DNA from 4 places in the Pseudomonas maumuensis genome. Region 2 is predicted to be linked to each of the others. Evidence: predicted binding sites of a transcription regulator. Region 2 holds the regulator's gene; each other region holds the start of a gene.
The links. The regulator FliA, encoded in region 2, starts transcription of late flagellar genes. The targets are predictions, from matches to a motif close to CTAAAGTTTNNNNNNNNNNNGCCGNTAA.

Region 1 (4,826 bases), 380 kb from region 2:
TTCGTCTGCCCGTCCGAGCTGATCGCCCTGGACAACCGTATCCCTGACTTCCAGGCGCGCAACGTGGAAGTGATCGGCGTGTCGATCGACTCGCACTTCACCCACAACGCCTGGCGCAACACCCCGGTCAATAACGGCGGCATCGGTCAGGTCAAGTACACCCTGGCAGCCGATATGACCCACGAAATCTGCAAGGCCTACGACGTTGAGTCCGAAGGCGGTGTGGCCTTCCGTGGCGCCTTCCTGATCGACACCAACGGTGTTGTCCGTTCGCAGATCGTCAACGACCTGCCACTGGGTCGTAACATGGACGAGCTGCTGCGTCTGGTCGACGCCCTGCAATTCCACGAAGAGCACGGCGAAGTCTGCCCGGCCAACTGGAAGAAAGGCGACAAGGGCATGAACGCTTCGCCGGAAGGCGTCGCGGCTTACCTGAGCGAGAACGCTGGCAAGCTGTAATTTGCCTGGCGCATAAAAAAACCGGCCCTGATGGCCGGTTTTTTTATGCGTGGCGAACATGTCGCGGGAGCGGGCTTCAATCGTTGAAATCGCGCCAGCCGCCCATCTCTTTCCAGCGGTTGACGATGCCGCAGAACAGTTCGGCGGTCTTCTCGGTGTCGTAACGCGCCGAGTGCGCCTCACGGCCGTCGAAGTCGATGTCTGCGCTCTGGCAGGCTCGGGCTAGTACGGTCTGGCCGTAGGCGAGGCCAGCGAGGGTGGCAGTATCGAAGCTGGAGAACGGGTGGAACGGGTTGCGCTTGATATCGTTGCGCGCCACTGCAGCATTGAGGAAACCCAGGTCGAAGCTGCTGTTATGCCCCACCAGGATCGCCCGCTTGCAGCCATTGGCCTTCAGCGCCTTGCGCACGCCGCGGAAAATATCGGTCAGCGCGCTTTCCTCGCTCACCGCCATGCGCAGCGGGTGATCGAGCTTGATGCCGGTGAACTCCAGCGCGGCGGCCTCGATATTGGCCCCCTCGAACGGTTCGACCCGATGGAAGTAGGTGTGCTCGGGGAACAGGAAGCCCTTTTCATCCATGCCGATGGTGACGGCGGCAATCTCCAGCAGCGCGTCGGTGGCGCTGTTGAAACCACCGGTCTCGACATCCACCACCACGGGCAGGTAACCGCGGAAACGCTCGGCCATCGGATGGCGCGAGCCGCTGCTGACCTGGCTATCCTGGTCGTCTTCGTACAGATCTTCGCTCACGCGTTGTCCTCCTGCAGGCGCCAGCGCAGTGTTTCACCAGCGCGCAGGGGAATTACGATGGTGTCGCCGAAGGGCAGGCTGTCCGGCGCGGTCCACTCCTCACGCACCAGGGTAATGGTGTCGGTGTTGCGCGGTAGCCCATAGAAGTCAGGGCCATGCTTGCTGGCGAAGCCTTCGAGCTTGTCCAGCGCGTTGCGTTGTTCGAACGCTTCGGCGTAAAGCTCGATTGCGGCATAGGCGGTGTAGCAGCCGGCGCAGCCGCAAGCGGCTTCTTTGGCGTGCTTGGCATGCGGCGCCGAGTCGGTGCCGAGGAAGAACTTCGGGTTGCCACTGGTGGCGGCATCCAGCAGCGCCACCTGGTGGGTGTTGCGCTTGAGGATCGGCAGGCAGTAGAAGTGTGGGCGGATGCCGCCGACCAGCATGTGGTTACGGTTGTACAGCAGGTGCTGGGCGGTGATGGTCGCACCGACGTTGGCCGGCGCCTCGGTGACGAACTGCGCGGCATCGGCAGTGGTGATGTGCTCGAACACCACTTTCAGGGTCGGGAAGCGCTCGACCAGGCGGCGCATGTGCTCGTCGATGAAGCGCTTCTCACGGTCGAACACATCGATCTCGCTGCGCGTGACTTCACCATGCACCAGCAAGGGCATGCCGGTTTCGGCCAGGGCCTCGATCGCCGGGAAGATATTGTCGATGCTGGTCACGCCCGAATCGGAGTTGGTGGTGGCGCCGGCGGGGTAGAGCTTGGCGGCGTACACGATCCCGCTGGCCTTGGCGGCACGCACATCGTCGGCGCTGGTGCGGTCGGTGAGGTAGAGCACCATCAGCGGCTCGAAGCGGCTGCCGGCGGGGCGTGCGGCAAGGATACGCTGGCGGTAGGCCGCGGCCTCGGCGGCGTTGCGCACCGGCGGAACCAGGTTGGGCATGATGATGGCACGGGCGAAGGTGCGCGCCACGTCACCGACGGTGTGGGGCAGGACGGCACCATCGCGCAGATGGATGTGCCAGTCGTCGGGGCGCAGGAGGGTCAGGCGATCGGACATTGGAGATTCCAGGCGGGTCGAACTCAGAAGCCAATGCTACCGGAAAACCCCTGTTCGAGCACGGCTATCAAGTTTTCCGACAGACGTCCGATAGCATTCAGGTAAGCCGTCAGAATCAGTGGAGCCGACCGTGCGCCAGCGTTACCTAGCCCTGTTCACCCTTGTCGCCAGCCTGCCGGCCGGGGCCATGACTTTCCAGACCCGCGTGGAGAACGTCGCCTGGAAAGTCGAGGGTGATCAGTTCGAATGTCGCCTGATCCAGCCGATCGACGGTTTCGGCAGCGGCGAGTTCGTACGCCGTGCCGGCGAACAGCCGACATTCCAGCTGCGTTCGGACAGCAACGTTCTCGGCGCAGGTTCCGCCACCTTGTTGGCCGCCGCGGCGCCCTGGCAGCCAGGGCGTGGCGATATCAACCTCGGTGCGGTACACATGAGCCGTACCGGCGTGCTGTTCACCTCCAGCCAAGGCCAGGCAAGCCGCCTGATCAATGGCCTGCTCGACGGTCGCAGTACGGTGGTGCGCAACTACCGGGGCGAGGGTGGCCGGCCGATGGAAGTGCGCGTGATGCCAGTCAGTTTCGCCAAGGCCTACAGCGACTACCAACTGTGCGCTGCAAAGCTGCTGCCAATGAACTATGACCAGATCCGCCAGACCCAGGTCGGTTTCCCCGGTGGCGGAATCGAACTGGATAGCTCGGCGCGCGCTCGCCTGGATGTGCTGCTCGATTACTTGAAGGCCGATCCGACGGTCAACCACATCGAACTCAATGGCCATTCCGACAACAGCGGCAATCGCCTGACCAACCGTGACACATCACGTCGACGGGCGCTGGCGGTAGCCGAGTACCTCAAGGCCCATGGCGTGCCGGAGGAGCAGATCACCGTGCGCTTCCACGGCGAGCGCTACCCGTTGGCCAAGAACAACTCTGCCGGCAACCGGGCGCGAAACCGCCGGGTGAACATCCAGCTCGAGCGCGTGACCCCGGTGGAGAAACCGGTCGAGCAATCGGCAGTGCCGGTGCCGCCGACGGCCCCAGCACCTGAAGCCGCCACACCAACAACGCCTGCGGCCGCGGCCGCCAAGCCCGCTCCGGCGAAATCCTGAGTGCGACATCGGGTCGCGCGCTCGACAATTACTGTCGCTTTGTCGTCACAAGCTGTCGCCCCATTGTAAATTTTTCGGTAAGGCCGGTAGAATCATCGGCTTTCCGTACAACCCCGTGGAGTGATGGCATGGCGGACGTAAAAAAGGTCGTATTGGCGTATTCCGGCGGCCTTGATACTTCGGTGATTCTCAAGTGGCTGCAGGACACCTACAACTGTGAAGTGGTGACCTTCACCGCTGACCTCGGTCAGGGCGAGGAGGTCGAGCCGGCCCGCGCCAAGGCCCAGGCGATGGGCGTGAAAGAAATCTACATCGACGACCTGCGCGAAGAATTCGTGCGTGATTTCGTATTCCCGATGTTCCGCGCCAACACCGTCTACGAAGGCGAGTACCTGCTGGGTACTTCCATCGCCCGCCCACTGATTGCCAAGCGTCTGATCGAAATCGCCAACGAAACCGGCGCCGACGCCATTTCCCACGGTGCGACCGGCAAGGGCAACGACCAGGTGCGTTTCGAGCTGGGCGCCTATGCGCTCAAGCCTGGGGTCAAGGTCATCGCGCCATGGCGTGAGTGGGACCTGCTGTCCCGCGAGAAGCTGATGGATTACGCCGAGAAGCACGGTATCCCGATCGAGCGCCACGGCAAGAAGAAGTCGCCGTACTCGATGGACGCCAACCTGCTGCACATCTCCTACGAAGGCGGTGTCCTGGAAGATACTTGGACCGAGCACGAGGAAGACATGTGGAAATGGAGCGTCTCTCCGGAGAGCGCCCCGGACCAGGCCACCTACATCGAACTGACCTACCGCAACGGTGACATCGTCGCCATCGACGGCGTCGAGAAAACTCCGGCCACCGTGCTGGCCGATCTCAACCGCATCGGAGGTGCCAACGGCATCGGTCGTCTGGACATCGTCGAAAACCGCTATGTCGGCATGAAGTCGCGCGGCTGCTACGAGACTCCGGGCGGCACCATCATGCTCAAGGCTCACCGCGCCATCGAGTCGATCACCCTGGACCGTGAAGTCGCTCACCTGAAAGATGAGCTGATGCCCAAGTACGCCAGCCTGATCTACACCGGCTACTGGTGGAGCCCGGAGCGTCTGATGCTGCAGCAGATGATCGATGCCTCGCAGCTCAACGTGAATGGCGTTGTCCGCCTGAAACTGTACAAGGGCAATGTCACCGTCGTGGGCCGCAAGTCGGACGATTCGCTGTTCGATGCCAACATCGCGACCTTCGAGGAAGATGGCGGTGCCTACAATCAGGCCGACGCGGCGGGCTTCATCAAGCTTAACGCACTGCGCATGCGCATTGCGGCCAACAAGGGGCGTTCGCTGCTGTAAGCCCTCATGGCAATGAAGAAACCCGGCCATTGCCGGGTTTTTTCATGCCTGAGATTCTGGCAGTGCGGCGGTCGTGGCCTCGTCATCCGGCATGGGGGCGACTGAAATATGGATGCAGGTGC
Region 2 (4,826 bases):
GGGTTCGGCCAGACGCGACAGCGCAGCCAGCAGTTCCGGCGTGGCCGGCGTGATGTCGGTGCGCTCACGCACCTGACCGAACATGCTGTTGACCGTGTCGAGTGCTTCGAGCACCACGTCCATCAGCTCCGCGTCGACCCGGCGCTCACCCTTGCGCAGAATGTCGAACACGTTCTCGGCAATGTGGCAGCACTCCACCAACTCGTTGAGCTGAAGGAAGCCGGCGCCCCCTTTTACAGTGTGGAAACCGCGGAAAATCGCATTGAGCAGGTCCGCATCATCGGGTCGGCTTTCCAGCTCGACCAATTGCTCGGACAGTTGCTCGAGGATTTCGCCGGCTTCTACCAGGAAATCCTGGAGGATTTCTTCATCGGCGCCGAAGCTCATTAAACGTGCTCCTTAAAAACCCAGGCTGGACAACAGATCGTCGACATCGTCCTGGCTGGACACGACGTCTTCACGCTTATCGGCATGAATCTGCGGACCTTCACCCCGAGTCGGATGTTTTTCTTGATCTTTTTCAGCGCGCAGCTGCTGGTGGTCATGTTCGATACCGGCAAAACGGTCGACCTGGCTTGCCATCAGCACGAGCTTGAGCAGATTGCTTTCGACTTCGGTAACCAAGGTGGTCACCCGCTTGATCACCTGGCCGGTGAGATCCTGATAATCCTGGGCCAGGACGATATCGTTGATATGGCCCGCGACCTTCTGATTACCCTCGGCGCTATGCGTCAGGAAACTGTCCACGCGCTTGACCAGCTCACGGAATTCCGGCGCCGCCACCTCGCGGCGCATGAAACGCTGCCAGTCGGCGGAAAGGTTCTGGGCCTCGCTGGCAAGGTCGTTGAGCACCGGGGTGCATGCCTCCGCCAGGTCCATGGTGCGGTTGGCCGCACCTTCGGTGAGGCGAACCACGTAGGAGAGGCGCTCGGCGGCATCGGTAATCTGCGACACTTCCTCGGCCTGCGGCATGGCCGGGTCGATCTGGAAGTTGACGATCGCACTGTGCAGCTCGCGGGTGAGCTTGCCGACTTCCTGGTACAGCCCGCGGTCGCGGGTCTGGTTCAGTTGGTGGATCAGCTGCACCGCCTCACCGAAGCGGCCGCGCTCGAGGCTCTCGACCAGCTCCTGGGCATGCTTCTTCAGGGTTGATTCGAACTCACCCAAAGAGTTGTTGGTTGACTCCATTGCGCCCCCCAGACGTGACTCAGCCGTTGACGCGTTCGAAGATCTTTTCGATCTTTTCTTTCAGCGCCAGAGCAGTGAAAGGCTTGACCACATAGCCGTTGACGCCGGCCTGGGCCGCTTCGATGATCTGCTCACGCTTGGCTTCTGCGGTGACCATCAACACCGGCAGGTGCTTGAGACGCTCGTCGGCGCGAACGGCGCGCAGCAGGTCGATACCGGTCATGCCCGGCATGTTCCAGTCGGTTACCAGGAAGTCAAAAGGCTCGCTGTTGAGCATCGGCAGTGCCGTGTTGCCGTCATCAGCTTCCTTGACGTTGGTGAACCCCAGGTCACGCAACAGGTTCTTGATGATCCGCCGCATCGTCGAAAAGTCGTCAACGATGAGGATTTTCATGTCTTTGTTCAATTAGACCTCCAAGCAGTCTTTAACGCGCTCGGCGCCGAGCGCGCGCTCAATCAATTCGGCACTACAAAAAAACGACTGCACTGAACCTGGGTTCAACGTGCCCGCCACTCCCCAAGGCGGCTACGCAAACGCGCGGCGCACTGGCTGTGCAACTGGCTGACACGGGATTCGCTGACCCCCAGCACCTCACCGATTTCCTTGAGGTTCAACTCTTCGTCGTAGTACAGCGCCAGGACCAGGCGTTCGCGCTCCGGCAGGTTGGCGATCGCATCGGCCAGCGCAGCCTGGAAGCGCTCGTCTTCCAGATCACGCGCCGGCTCCAACTGGCCGCTGGCTCCGTCCTCGTGCAGCCCTTCATGCTCGCCGTCCTGCAAAAGGTCGTCGAAACTGAACAGGCGGCTGCCCAAGGTGTCATTCAGAATCCCGTAGTAATCATCGAGACTCAATTGGAGTTCGGCAGCAACCTCGTGATCTTTAGCGTCACGGCCCGTCTTTGCTTCGACACAGCGGATCGCGTCACTGACCATGCGCGTGTTGCGATGCACCGAGCGTGGTGCCCAATCACCCTTGCGCACCTCGTCGAGCATGGCGCCGCGGATGCGGATACCGGCGTAGGTCTCGAAACTGGCACCCTTGCTGGCATCGTATTTATTGGCCACTTCCAGCAGGCCGATCATCCCGGCCTGGATCAGATCCTCGACCTGGACATTGGCCGGCAGGCGCGCCAGCAGGTGGTAGGCGATACGCTTGACCAACGGCGCGTAGCGCTCGATCAGCTCGTACTGCGCGTCCTTGGCGGCCTTGCTGTACATCTTGAAACCGCTCGCGTTCATAGCACCGGCCCTGCACTGGTGGGTTGCACCAGGCGCTCGACAAAGAATTCCAGATGCCCACGCGGGTTGGCAGGCAGCGGCCAGCTATCGACCTTCTGCGCGATGGCCTTGAACGCCAGCGCACACTTGGACCGAGGGAAGGCCTCATAGACCGCCCGCTGCTTCTGCACGGCCTTGCGCACGCATTCGTCGTAAGGCACGGCACCGACATATTGTAGGGCGACGTCGAGGAAGCGGTCCGTGACCTTGGTCAACTTGGCGAAAAGGTTGCGGCCTTCCTGCGGGCTCTGGGCCATGTTGGCCAGCACACGGAATCGATTCATCCCGTAATCACGGTTGAGCAGCTTGATCAGCGCATAGGCGTCGGTGATCGAGGTCGGCTCGTCGCACACCACCAGCAACACTTCCTGGGCGGCGCGAACAAAGCTGACCACCGAGTCACCGATACCCGCAGCCGTGTCGATCACCAGCACATCGAGATTGTCGCCGATATCGCTGAAGGCCTGAATCAGGCCGGCGTGCTGCGCGGGCGCCAGATGCACCATGCTTTGCGTGCCGGAGGCCGCCGGGACGATGCGCACACCGCCAGGCCCCTGCAACAGTACGTCACGCAACTCGCAGCGGCCTTCGATCACGTCGGCGAGGGTGCGCTTGGGCGTGAGCCCCAGCAGAACGTCGACATTGGCCAGGCCCAGGTCGGCGTCCAGCAACATCACCCGGCGGCCGAGCTCGGCCAGCGCCAGGGACAGGTTCACTGAAACGTTAGTCTTGCCGACGCCACCTTTGCCACCGGTCACGGCGATCACCTGTACGGGATGCATGCTACCCATGTCTGTTCTTTACCTTGTCTCGCTTGGACCCAGGCCACATGAGGGGCTGAACATTCAAGGCCACGGTCCGGCCGGGCAACCCCATGATGTAGGTACTTTGCACAGTATTCACCCTCAACCCGCGCGCTTGCCAGGGCTGTGGTACAGATCAGCGAACATGTCGGCCATGGCCTCGTCGCTGGGCTCTTCCTGCAATTGCACACTGACAGCGCGGCTTACCAACTGGTGCTTGCGCGGTAGCTGCAGGTCGTCGGGAATGCGCGGCCCATCGGTCAGATAGGCCACCGGCAACTCATGACTGATAGCCAGGCTCAGCACTTCACCGAGACAGGCCGTTTCGTCGAGTTTGGTCAGGATGCAACCGGCCAGCCCACAGCGTTTGTAGCTGTGGTAGGCGGCGGTGAGCACCTGCTTCTGGCTGGTGGTCGCCAGCACCAGGTAATTCTTCGCGGCGATGCCGCGCCCGGCCAGGGTCTCGAGCTGCATGCGCAGCGCCGGGTCGCTGGCCTGCAGGCCGGCGGTGTCGATCAGCACCACACGCTTGCGCAGCAGCGGCTCCAGGGCCTGGGCCAGCGACTCGCCCGGGTCGACATAGGTGACCGGCACGTTGAGGATACGCCCCAGCGTCTTGAGCTGCTCCTGGGCACCGATGCGGAAGCTGTCCATGCTCACCAGCGCCAGGTTGTTCGCGCCGTACTTGAGCACGTAGCGCGCGGCCAGCTTGGCCAGCGTGGTGGTCTTGCCCATGCCGGCCGGGCCGACCATGGCGATCACCCCGCCCTCTTCGATCGGTTCGATCTCGGGCACGTCGATCATCCGCGCCAGGTGCGCCAGGACCATGCGCCAGGCATGACGTGGTTCTTCGATGCCGGCGGTGAGGTCGAGCAGCTCGCGGGCCAAGCCACCGGAAAGGCCAAGGCGCTGCAGCCGGCGCCAGAGGTTGGCCTGCTGCGGCTTGCTGCCTTGCAGCTGGCTCCAGGCGAGCGAACCGAGCTGGACTTCCAGCAACTCGCGCAAGCCGGTCAACTCAAAACGCATGGCATCGAACAGGCGTGGATCAACAGGTGCCGACGCAGGCGCGACAACCGGCGCGGGCTCATCGACATGCGGCTCGATCAACGGCTCCGAGGCGGTCAGCGGTTGCCCGGCGAACAATTGCCGGTTACCGCCTTCGCTGGCTTCGCCACGCCCGCTCAGCTCGGCCTGGGCGTTGACGATGCGCGACTGCGTCTTGCGCAGCTCGTCTTCGAGCTCAGCGTTGGGCACGCGCGGGGCCAGGGCGGACAGCTTGTAGTCCAGCGCAGCCGTCAGCTCGACACCGCCGGCGATGCGCCGGTTGCCGATGATGGCGGCGTCGGAGCCGAGCTCATCACGGACCAGCTTCATGGCCTGACGCATATCGGCGGCAAAAAAACGCTTAACTTGCATAACCCACTACCTCAGCCGTTGGGGCCCACGGTGGCAACGATGGTGACTTGCTTGTTGTCAGGTATTTCCTGATACGCCAAAACATGCAAATTCGGTACAGCCAGGCGGCCGAAGCGCGACAGCATGGCACGGATCGGGCCG
Region 3 (4,826 bases), 2.4 Mb from region 2:
GGCGCATAGCTGTCGAGCAGGTTGTACGAGCGAAACTCGACGCGACTGCGGATCGGCGGCTTGACTGCCCAGCGCCCTGGCCCCTTGGTGTCGAAGTAGCGCTGCAGGCGCTCCTGCGACAAGCCGCGGGCGATAGCCAGGCTGTCGTACTCACCGGTCTTGCAGTTGTTGAGCATGGCACCGGACAGGTCGGTGGCAACGATCTGCGCACCCATCTTCAACTGACCGAGGTTGGTCCGCTCGAACTCGTCGATGGCCATCGAGAGCGAGTATGGCTCCTGCCCGGAGGAACAGGCCGCCGACCAGATGCGCAGGCGCTGGCCCGGGTTGTTCTTGATGAACTCCGGGATCACCTTGCTCTTGAGCACCTCGAACGGGTAGGTGTCGCGGAACCACAGCGTCTCGTTGGTGGTCATGGCATCGACCACCTGCTCGCGCAAGCCACCGCGTGGCTGGGTCTGGATGCGCTGCACCAGCTCGCCCAGCGACTTGATGCCCTGTTGCTCCATCAGCTTGTTGAGACGGCTGGAGACCAGGTACTGCTTATTCTCGCCCAGCAGGATGCCACAGGCTTTCTCCAGGAAGACCCGGAACTGTTCGAAATCCAAATTACCCGTAGACAATGCTGCCGCCTCTTCTTAAATCGCTAGCGCCGGGGACGAGCCCCGGCCGTTTCAATGACTCGCCTTGATCCGATCGACCACGCGCTGGGCGAGGTCATCCGGCCTGAACTTGGCCAGGAAGTCATCGGCACCGACCTTCTTGACCATCGCCTGGTTGAACACCCCAGACAACGAAGTATGCAGGCAGATGTGCAGCTTTTGCATGCGCGGATCGCTGCGGATCTCCGCCGTGAGGGTATAGCCGTCCATTTCCGGCATTTCAATATCCGAGATCATCATGAGGAACTCCTCCTCCGGTCGCTTGCCCTCGTCCACCAGCTTGCGCAGGTAATCCAGGGCCTGACGGCCATCGTTGAGCGCCACCACCTCGACGCCCACGGTCTGCAGGCAACGACTCACCTGCTTGCGCGCCACCGACGAGTCATCGACGGTCAAAACCCGCAGCATCACCGCCTTGTCCTGCACCTCGGCATCGATCACACCGTCCGATACAGACTCGGACGATGGCGCCACCTCGGCCAGCACTTTCTCGACATCGATGATCTCGACCATGCGGTTGTCGACCCGGGTCACGGCGGTCAGGTAGTGATCACGCCCGGTACCCTTGGGTGGCGGATGGATCTCTTCCCAGTTCATGTTGACGATGCGCTCCACCGAATGCACCAGGAAGCCCTGGGTCTTGGTGTTGTATTCGGTGATGATCACGAAGCTATTGCGCGTTTCTTCCTTCAACTGCGGAAGGCCCGTGGCCATCGACAGGTCCAGGATCGGGATGGTCGCCCCCCGAATGTTGGCCACACCGCGCACCACCGGATGAGACCGTGGCAGCAACGTCAGGTCCGGGCACTGCAAAACCTCCCGCACCTTGAACACATTGATGCCGTAGAGCTGATCGCCATTGAGGCGAAACAACAGCAGCTCCAGGCGGTTCTGCCCCACCAGTTGCGTGCGCTGGTTGACCGAATCCATCACTCCAGCCATGCCGGACTCCTTCAACGATTGCCTGAGTACCAAATCGGCACGGGCTTTGCTTTTTTGAACGCCATGTACACGAAAACGACAAATTTCCGACGACTGACGCGCCTGTTGACCGGCTCACTGGCCGCCCTGTGCCTGCTGGCACCCGGCATACGTACGCTGGCGGACGCTTTTACCTTGCCTGAACAGCTTATCGGTGTCACTCAAGGGTTTCTTGAATTCACCGTAGAGGATTATCTGGCAACCACCCAGACTCCAGGCCGCTACGAAATCCAGGTGAACACCTTGGACCCGCGCCTGCGCATGCCGCTGTGCAGCCAGCAGCTGGATGCCTCGCTGGAAAGTTCGACGCCCCTGGGCCGGGTCACGGTACGAGTACGCTGCGACGGCGCGGCGCCATGGACGGTTTTCGTCCCGGCCCAGGTCCGCCTGTTGCGCGACGTAGTGGTGATGACCCGCCCGCTGAAACGCGAAAGCGTGGTCGGCGAAGGCGATGTGGCCATGCGCGAACGCGATGTAGGCACCCTCGGCCCCGGCTACCTGACTCAGCTAGACCAGGCGCTGGGCATGAAGCTGCTGCGCCCCACGGTGCTCGACCAGGTGCTGACGCAACAGCACTTGGAGCAGGCCGAAGTGGTGCGCAAGGGCGACCATGTAGTGATCATCGCCCGCAGTGGCAGCCTCAGCGTGCGCATGCCGGGCGAGGCACTGGACAAGGGCGGCCTGCAAACGCAGATCCGCGTACGCAACCTGAACTCCAAACGCGTCGTAAAGGCGCGAGTCACTGGGCCCGGCCAGGTCGAGGTGGCCATGTAGCGACACCCGGCGTCGGGATACTGACAGAACGCTGGCGATGTGGAACCGCGCGCCCTAAACTGTGTCACACATCGGGTTACGCACGCGTGCCGAGAGGCGGAGATGCATTCACGCCTAAAGTTTTGCTCGGGTAGGCCGAAAGCAAGGCATGCGTCCTAATTCCCAGGGGTTTTGAACATGGTCATCGACTTCAGTCGTCTAAACAATTCTCCGTCCGTCACGGGCGGCGTTCGCGGCAATGCCGCACCTGGCACCGCCGATAAAGCCGGCCCGGCCAGTGAAGCGCCAAAGCAGGCCAATGCCAGCGGAGAAGCCGTACACCTGAGCCCAGAGGCCCAGCAATTGCAGAAGATCAGCGACAAGCTGCGCGACCAGCCAACCGTCAACAGCGCCCGTGTGGCCGAGTTGAAGCAAGCGATCGCAGATGGCAGCTACAAGGTCGATGCCGACCGTGTCGCCAGCAAACTGCTTGATTTCGAAGCCCAGCGCTGACCTTCAGGCGCGCTGACTTCAAGGACGCAACCGCCAAGAGTTAGCCATGCACGACATCACCTTGCTGCAACTGATCGAAAACGACATCGCGCCAACGCAGGAACTGCTCGAACTCCTGCAAAACGAAGCGATAGCCCTGCACGGCCGGGATATGCTGGCCCTGGAGCACATACTGGCCCGCAAACAGTCGTTGATCATCTTGCTCGAGCAGCAGGGCAAGCGCCGCAGCCAACTGCTGCTGGACCTCGGCCTGAGCGCCGATCGTACAGGTGCGCAGGCGCTGGCCGCGCAGTCGAGCAACGGCGAGGCCATCATGAGCCGACTCGATGCCCTGGGCGAGCTGATGGATGCCTGCCAGCAGGTCAACGAGACCAATGGCCGAATCATCCAGGTGCAGCAACAGAGCACGGCCAATCAGATCAGAATCCTTCAGGGTGGCGATTCTCCGTCACTCTACGACAGCCGTGGCGGCACCTCGCCAATGGCCAAGCCCCGCGCACTCAGCCAAGTGTGATTAGTTCTATCTTAGTTGTATCAAGGCACGGAACATACTGGCAAAATGCCGTAACTTGCGTGTGCCGTTTTGCCTGGAGATTGATAACCCGTGTTCAATGAATCCGATGCTCCCCAGCCCCCAAAGGTGCTGACCACCCCTTTGGAGATCGCGGCCAACTTGCGCCAGCTGCTGGATAGCCACGACCCGCTGATCATCAGCTTCCATGAGCGCAGCCAGCGGTTCCAGAGCTATGTGGTGCATGTCGACCGGGAAAGCGGTGTCCTGGCACTGGATGAAATGATCCCCCGCGACGGCGAGAAGTACATCGAGAGCGGCGAACCCTTCCGCATCGAAGGCTTCCACGACGGCGTGCGCATCGCCTGGGAAAGCAGCACACCACTGACCATCACCGAGATCGACGGCCACCGCTGCTACCGTGGCCCGCTGCCCGATGAAGTGACCTATCACCAGCGCCGCAACGCCTTCCGCGCCGCGCTGAAGCTGTCGCAACTGGTCGACGTGACCCTCGATGGCACCCACCTCAAGGGCAACGGCGCGCTGCGCGGCAAACTGCTGGATATCTCGGCCACCGGCTGCAAACTGCGCTTCGACGGCAACGTCGAGGACCGCCTGCAACTGGGCCAGGTCTACGAGCGCTTCAAGGCCGGCAACCCGCTGGGATTGAGCGACACACTGGTCGAACTGCGTCACCTGCATTTCGAAGAGCGTATCAACACCACCTTCGCCGGGGTGCGCTTCCACAACCTCAACGGCCAGGCCCAGCGCAAGATCGAGAGCTTCGTCTACCAGCTGCAGCGTGAGGCGCGGCGGTTTGACAAGGACGACTATTGATCACCGCCAGACCATGAAAAACGCCACCCATCGGGTGGCGTTTTCATTAGAAACTGAGCAGGCCACCTAGGATACCGACCTGCTCTCTTCGCTCTGCGGCCGCGCAGCGACATCCTCCTCGGTATCCTCCGCCGCCACCGGCGCCTGCATCACCTCCTGCACCGTCTGCTCATCCACCCGTGGGTCGAGCGCCGCCGACAACGGCGAGCCTGCCGCCGGCATCGCCACGTGCCCCAACGGCGCGTCCTGGACCTGGTGCAGCCCGGTGACTGCCTTGGGCCGAATGCGCCACACCAGCACCAACGCGAAGAACACGAAGAAGGCGTAGAGCATCTGCGCGCCCAGCAGCTTCATCAGCACCCCGGCCGCCAATGGCCCGATACAGGCACCCACACCATAGGTGACCAGCAGCATGGCGGTCAGCGAGACCCGCCGTTCGCTCTCCACATGGTCATTGGAGAACGCCACCGCCAGGGGATACAGGCAGAACTGCAACAGCGAAATGACGAAGCCCATGGCGAACAGCAGCTCGAGCGGAACCCCCGGCAGGATCGCCAGCGGTGCGGCAG
Region 4 (4,826 bases), 1.0 Mb from region 2:
AACTCGCCGCCCATGAACGGCGCCGCCAGGGCCGGATCGCCGCCGAGCAGTTCCAGGGCGCTGTAGCCGTGGCCCTTGGCTTGGAAGATGCGACCATGCTCGATCGGGCCAAGCTGGCTGACCGCGCCGTCGGCCGGGCAGAGGATCGCACCGGGGGTTTCGTCCAGCGGACGGGCGCCGGGCTTCAGGGCACGGGTGAAGAAGGCGTTGAAGTGCTCATAGGCACTCAGGTCTTCGACCAGTGCCTCGGACATGTTCACCTGGTAGCGCTTGGCGAACCAGGCGGTGAAGGCGTTCTTGAACCAGCGTGCGCGGCACTCGGCGACGCAGCCGGCCAGCCGTGACAGCAGGTGGTGCGGCAGCAGGTACTGGCTGATGATGAACAAGCGGGATTTCATTGAGCGTCCTTAAACTTCGACGGGCGTGTCGGGGTGGTTGCCCCATTCGCCCCAGGAACCGGCATAGCCCTTCACCCGTGGATAGCCGAGGGCCTTGGCCACGAGGTAGGTGAAACCGGAGCGGTGGTGGGTCTGGCAGTGGGTGATCACTTCCTTGTCGGGGGTGATGCCCAGATTTTGCAGGACTTCGGCGATGTCCTTGCGGATGCGCAGATGGTCGTTGAGGTCCATGCCGGCGGTCCACTCGAAGTTGATCGCGCCGGGAATATGCCCGCCTTTGGCGGCCAGCACTTTCTCGCCGCTGTATTCCAGTGGCCCGCGGGCGTCCCAGATGACCAGGTCGGCGGCACCCAGGCGGCTTTGCAGGTACTCTCGGGTGGCGGTGGGCTCTGCGTGCAGTCGCAGCTTCACCGTGCCACTCACGCTCACGGGCACTTCGGTGCTCAGCTTGTCCGCCGGCCAGGCCTGGATGCCGCCATTGAGGTAGTGGTAACCCCGGTGGCCTATCACGTCGAGCAGCCAGATGAACCGACCGGCCCAGCCGCCGCCTTCGTCGTCATACACCACGTAGACCGCGTCGTCGCGATGACCGAGTTCGGCGAACAGCTTTTCCAGGTCGGCGTGTGCCGGCAGCAGGCCGGGGGCAGGCGGCTGCCCCAGCTGGGTGCGCTTGGGATCGACGAAGCGCGCCCCGGGGATGTGGCCGCTGCCATAGCGGTTGGCGCTGGTCAGGTCGACCAGGATCAGTCGCGGCGAGTCCAGGCGCGGCAGCAGGTCCTCGGCTTCGATCACCAGGGGCAAGCCGGAAAAGTCAGTCATCCACGGTCTCCAGGGTGCAAAGGGGGCGATTGTAGCGCAAGGCAATCATGAATGGCGGTTACCGAAGAGGGCCAGGGCGCGCTCGATGCATTGCGCGGTCTTGCCGAACGCCTGCACGCTGACATCGGCCAGCGGTTTGCCGTCCTGGTCCGCCACCGCCAGCATCAGCACCTGATCGCCGACCGCCAGCGAACGCAGCAGCAGATGTTCGCTGCGGAAGAAGGCGCGCAGTGGCGCGGGCAGCAACGTTGTGAACTGGGCGTGGTTCTCGGGCGTCAAGCGCAGTTGCCCGGCCTTGTTCATCAGTTTTTGCAGGAGCTTGTTCTGCGCGATGGGCAACGCGACGGCACTGGCCTCTTTGGGCAGCCCCGCGGTCTGCTGCACCCGCAGGTAGTCGCTGGCCTTGTCCAGGCTCAGCAGCATCAGGCGTTGCATGCCGCACGCCAGCAACGCTTCGCGGGCCTGGGTGGCCAGATGTACCGTATTGCTGAACGGGCTGGGCTGGGCCAGCAGCTCCTGGCATAGCGTACGCCAACGGCCGAGGTCCTCGGTGCTGGGCGGTGGCGCTGTCAGCATGTCCGGGTGCGGACGGCGCTGGTGCCAGGGCCAGATCAAGGCTTCGGCCGGGTGGAACAGGGCATGCCGGGCGTGATGACGGGCACTGGCGGCGGCCTGCTGGTGGACCTGTTGCTGGACATCGTCCAGCGTGGTTTGCAGATACAAGGCGGTGAGCAGTTGCCAGCGCAGCAGGTGCGGGTTGTCCCAGCCGACCTGGGCCGCCAGCGCCAGGCCGTTGGCCAGCAGTACGGTGTTAGGCGGCTGGTTGAACCAGCGGCGCAGGGCCGGCTCTTCGTCCAGGCGCTGTTGTTGCACAAGCGGATCCTGCTCGCGAGCGATATTCAGCACTTGGGCCAGTTGTTCGCGCTCGTCCATCAGCAGGCGGTAGCCTTGGGTCACCCATTCGGGCAAGCGCCAGTGCTCGGCCATGGATTGGCACAGTTGCATCAGGCGCACACCGAACAGTGCCTGCTCGACTTCGCCGGCGTCCTCACCTTTGTGGATGACCCGCAGCTCCCAGGTGTCCAGCAGCTTGGGATAGGCCAGGGCCAGTGGCCAAAGGGGCGAGAGGAACAACAGGCTGCCCCAGTGGATCTCTTGCCATAGCCGCGCCAGACGGCTGGCGAACAGGCCATTGGCCTGCTGGGTGGCATGCTGGCTGATCAGCAGGAACTGGCGCAGCACCGGCGGGATCTCATCCGCTGGCACCGAGGGCAGGCGCGCGAGCAATTGGCTGGTGCGGGCCAGGCCGAGGCGGTTTAGGGCGATTTCCAAGCTCTCGGCAGGCTCGGCCTGGCTGGCGTTGGCCGGGTGGTTGGCTTCGCGCAGCACGCAGAGCACCAGCGCGGGGCTGTCCTGCATCAGTTCGGCGATATCGCGCAGGGAGCGGCGGTTGTCGTTGATGGCCTGCAGCACACGGTCGTGGCTCTCTTTCGGGATCGGCACGCGGACCCCGTCGAGCAGCTTGATCCAGGCCTCTAGACTCGACGGAATCTGACTTGGCACCTTGGTTTCAATTGGCATATTGACATCAGTCCGAACTGGCTTTTCGCAATGAGTGGCTATAGTCTGGCGCAGTTCTGCCGATAAGTAGAAGAAGAGTTTTCAAGCTTCCGTTCCCTATCCTGACCACGACAGCAAGTGCTTCCAACTTATGGCTAAAATTATCGGCATCATCGTCGTATTCGCGAGCGTGCTCGGCGGCTACGTGCTTTCCCACGGCAAGATCGCGGCACTGATCCAGCCGTTCGAAGTGCTGATCATCGGCGGCGCGGCCTTTGGTGCGTTCCTCCAGGCCAACCCTGGTTACATGACCATGCATGTAATCAAGAAGTCGCTGAAGATGTTCGGCACCCGCTTCACCCACACCTTCTACCTGGAAGTGCTGGGCCTGGTGTACGAGATCCTCAACAAGAGCCGTCGTGAAGGCATGATGGCGATCGAAGGCGACATCGAGGACGCCGCGGCCAGCCCGATCTTCGCCAAGTACCCGGCGGTGCTGGGCGACGAGCGCATGACCGCGTTCATCTGCGACTACCTGCGGATCATGTCCACCGGCAACATGGCGCCCCACGAGCTCGAAGGCCTGTTCGACATGGAACTGCTGAGCATGAAGGAAGAGCTCGAGCATCCGTCCCACGCAGTGACCGGGATCGCCGACGGCATGCCCGGCTTCGGTATCGTCGCGGCGGTACTGGGTATCGTGGTGACCATGGCCTCGCTGGGTGACGGTGACCAGAAGTCCATCGGCCTGCACGTCGGTGCGGCGTTGGTCGGTACCTTCTTCGGTATTCTTGCTGCCTACGGCTTCTTCGGCCCGTTGGCCAATGCCCTGCGCCACGATGCCAAGGAAGAGCTGAACGTCTACGAGGCGATCAAGGCCTCGCTGGTGGCCTCGGCTTCCGGCATGCCGCCGTCGCTGGCGGTCGAGTTCGGTCGCAAGGTGCTGTACCCGGCGCACCGCCCGAGCTTCGCCGAGCTGGAACAAGCAGTACGCGGTCGCTAAGCCATGGAGAACAATCAGCCCATCATCGTCAAGCGCGTCAAGCGCTTTGGCGACGGCCATCACGGCGGCGCCTGGAAAATCGCCTTCGCCGACTTCGCCACGGCGATGATGGCGTTCTTCCTGGTGCTGTGGTTGCTGTCGACCGCCACGCCCGAGCAGAAGATCGCCATCGCCGGTTACTTCAAGGACCCGATCGGCTTCTCCGAAAGCGGCACGCCCTACATCATCGATCTGGGTGGTTCGCCAGAACTGGCGCCGGAAAAGACCATCAACCCGGAAGTGAAGTCCGAGCCGACGCCGGATACCAGCCTGCAACTGGACAAGGACAAGGTCGAGACCATGGCCGAACAGGTCGAGCGCGAGCGCCTCGAGCTGCTGCTGCAGGAGCTGCAGAACAAGGTCGAGGAAAACCCACAGCTGCAGAAGTTCAAGGACCAGATCCTGTTCGAGATCACCCAGGACGGCCTGCGCATCCAGATCATGGACGCCGAGAACCGGCCGATGTTCGACCTGGGCAGCGCACGCCTGCAGCCGTACTTCGAAGACATCCTGTTGGCCATGGCCGACACCATCAAGGCGGTGCCCAACAAGATCAGCATCAGTGGCCATACCGATGCCAAGCCGTATTCCGGTACCGGCGATTTCGGTAACTGGGAGCTGTCGGCCAACCGTGCCAACGCGGCGCGTCGCGCACTGGTCGCTGGTGGCTATCCGGATGAGCAGGTGGCCCGCGTGGTCGGTTATGCATCGTCGTCGCTGTTCGACCGTGCCAATCCGTTCAACCCGGTCAACCGTCGTATCGACATCATCGTCCTTACCAAGAAAGCCCAGCGCGATATCGAGGGTGAGCAGGGCAAGCCAGAAAGTACCTCGCCGGCCAACCCGGCCGAGCCAGCGGGCACCGCGCCTGGTGCCGCGCCGGGGGACACGCCGATGCAGCCGCGCGAGCTGCGTCAGAAGCTGAACATCTTCGAGGATGGCGTGTTGAAGATGGACGAGTCCAAGGACCAATAAGCGATCGGGGCCGCCTAGCGGCCCCGACGCAT

Region 1: the regulator FliA is predicted to act here: its motif matches at 2,320-2,347, upstream of KSS90_RS20110 (flagellar protein MotY).
Region 3: the regulator FliA is predicted to act here: its motif matches at 2,532-2,559, upstream of flgM (flagellar biosynthesis anti-sigma factor FlgM).
Region 4: the regulator FliA is predicted to act here: its motif matches at 2,837-2,864, upstream of motA (flagellar motor stator protein MotA).

The regions. Positions count from the first base shown of each region.
Region 1 is NZ_CP077077.1:4,488,049-4,492,874, reverse strand. It holds gene KSS90_RS20125 (peroxiredoxin) at 1-459, shown strand, start outside; gene rnt (ribonuclease T) at 536-1,147, opposite strand; gene pyrC (dihydroorotase) at 1,207-2,253, opposite strand; gene KSS90_RS20110 (flagellar protein MotY) at 2,384-3,358, shown strand; gene KSS90_RS20105 (argininosuccinate synthase) at 3,487-4,704, shown strand; gene KSS90_RS20100 (hypothetical protein) at 4,747-4,826, opposite strand, start outside.
Region 2 is NZ_CP077077.1:4,108,152-4,112,977, forward strand. It holds gene KSS90_RS18305 (chemotaxis protein CheA) at 1-387, opposite strand, end outside; gene KSS90_RS18310 (protein phosphatase CheZ) at 400-1,188, opposite strand; gene KSS90_RS18315 (chemotaxis response regulator CheY) at 1,208-1,582, opposite strand; gene fliA (RNA polymerase sigma factor FliA) at 1,687-2,427, opposite strand; gene fleN (flagellar synthesis regulator FleN) at 2,424-3,257, opposite strand; gene flhF (flagellar biosynthesis GTPase FlhF) at 3,372-4,685, opposite strand; gene flhA (flagellar biosynthesis protein FlhA) at 4,697-4,826, opposite strand, start outside.
Region 3 is NZ_CP077077.1:1,715,901-1,720,726, reverse strand. It holds gene cheR (protein-glutamate O-methyltransferase CheR) at 1-623, opposite strand, end outside; gene KSS90_RS07945 (chemotaxis protein CheV) at 675-1,604, opposite strand; gene flgA (flagellar basal body P-ring formation chaperone FlgA) at 1,668-2,417, shown strand; gene flgM (flagellar biosynthesis anti-sigma factor FlgM) at 2,595-2,909, shown strand; gene KSS90_RS07930 (flagella synthesis protein FlgN) at 2,956-3,423, shown strand; gene KSS90_RS07925 (flagellar brake protein) at 3,514-4,257, shown strand; gene KSS90_RS07920 (MFS transporter) at 4,324-4,826, opposite strand, start outside.
Region 4 is NZ_CP077077.1:5,115,393-5,120,218, reverse strand. It holds gene asd (archaetidylserine decarboxylase) at 1-398, opposite strand, end outside; gene rhdA (thiosulfate sulfurtransferase) at 408-1,217, opposite strand; gene KSS90_RS22895 (HDOD domain-containing protein) at 1,263-2,798, opposite strand; gene motA (flagellar motor stator protein MotA) at 2,929-3,780, shown strand; gene motB (flagellar motor protein MotB) at 3,784-4,794, shown strand.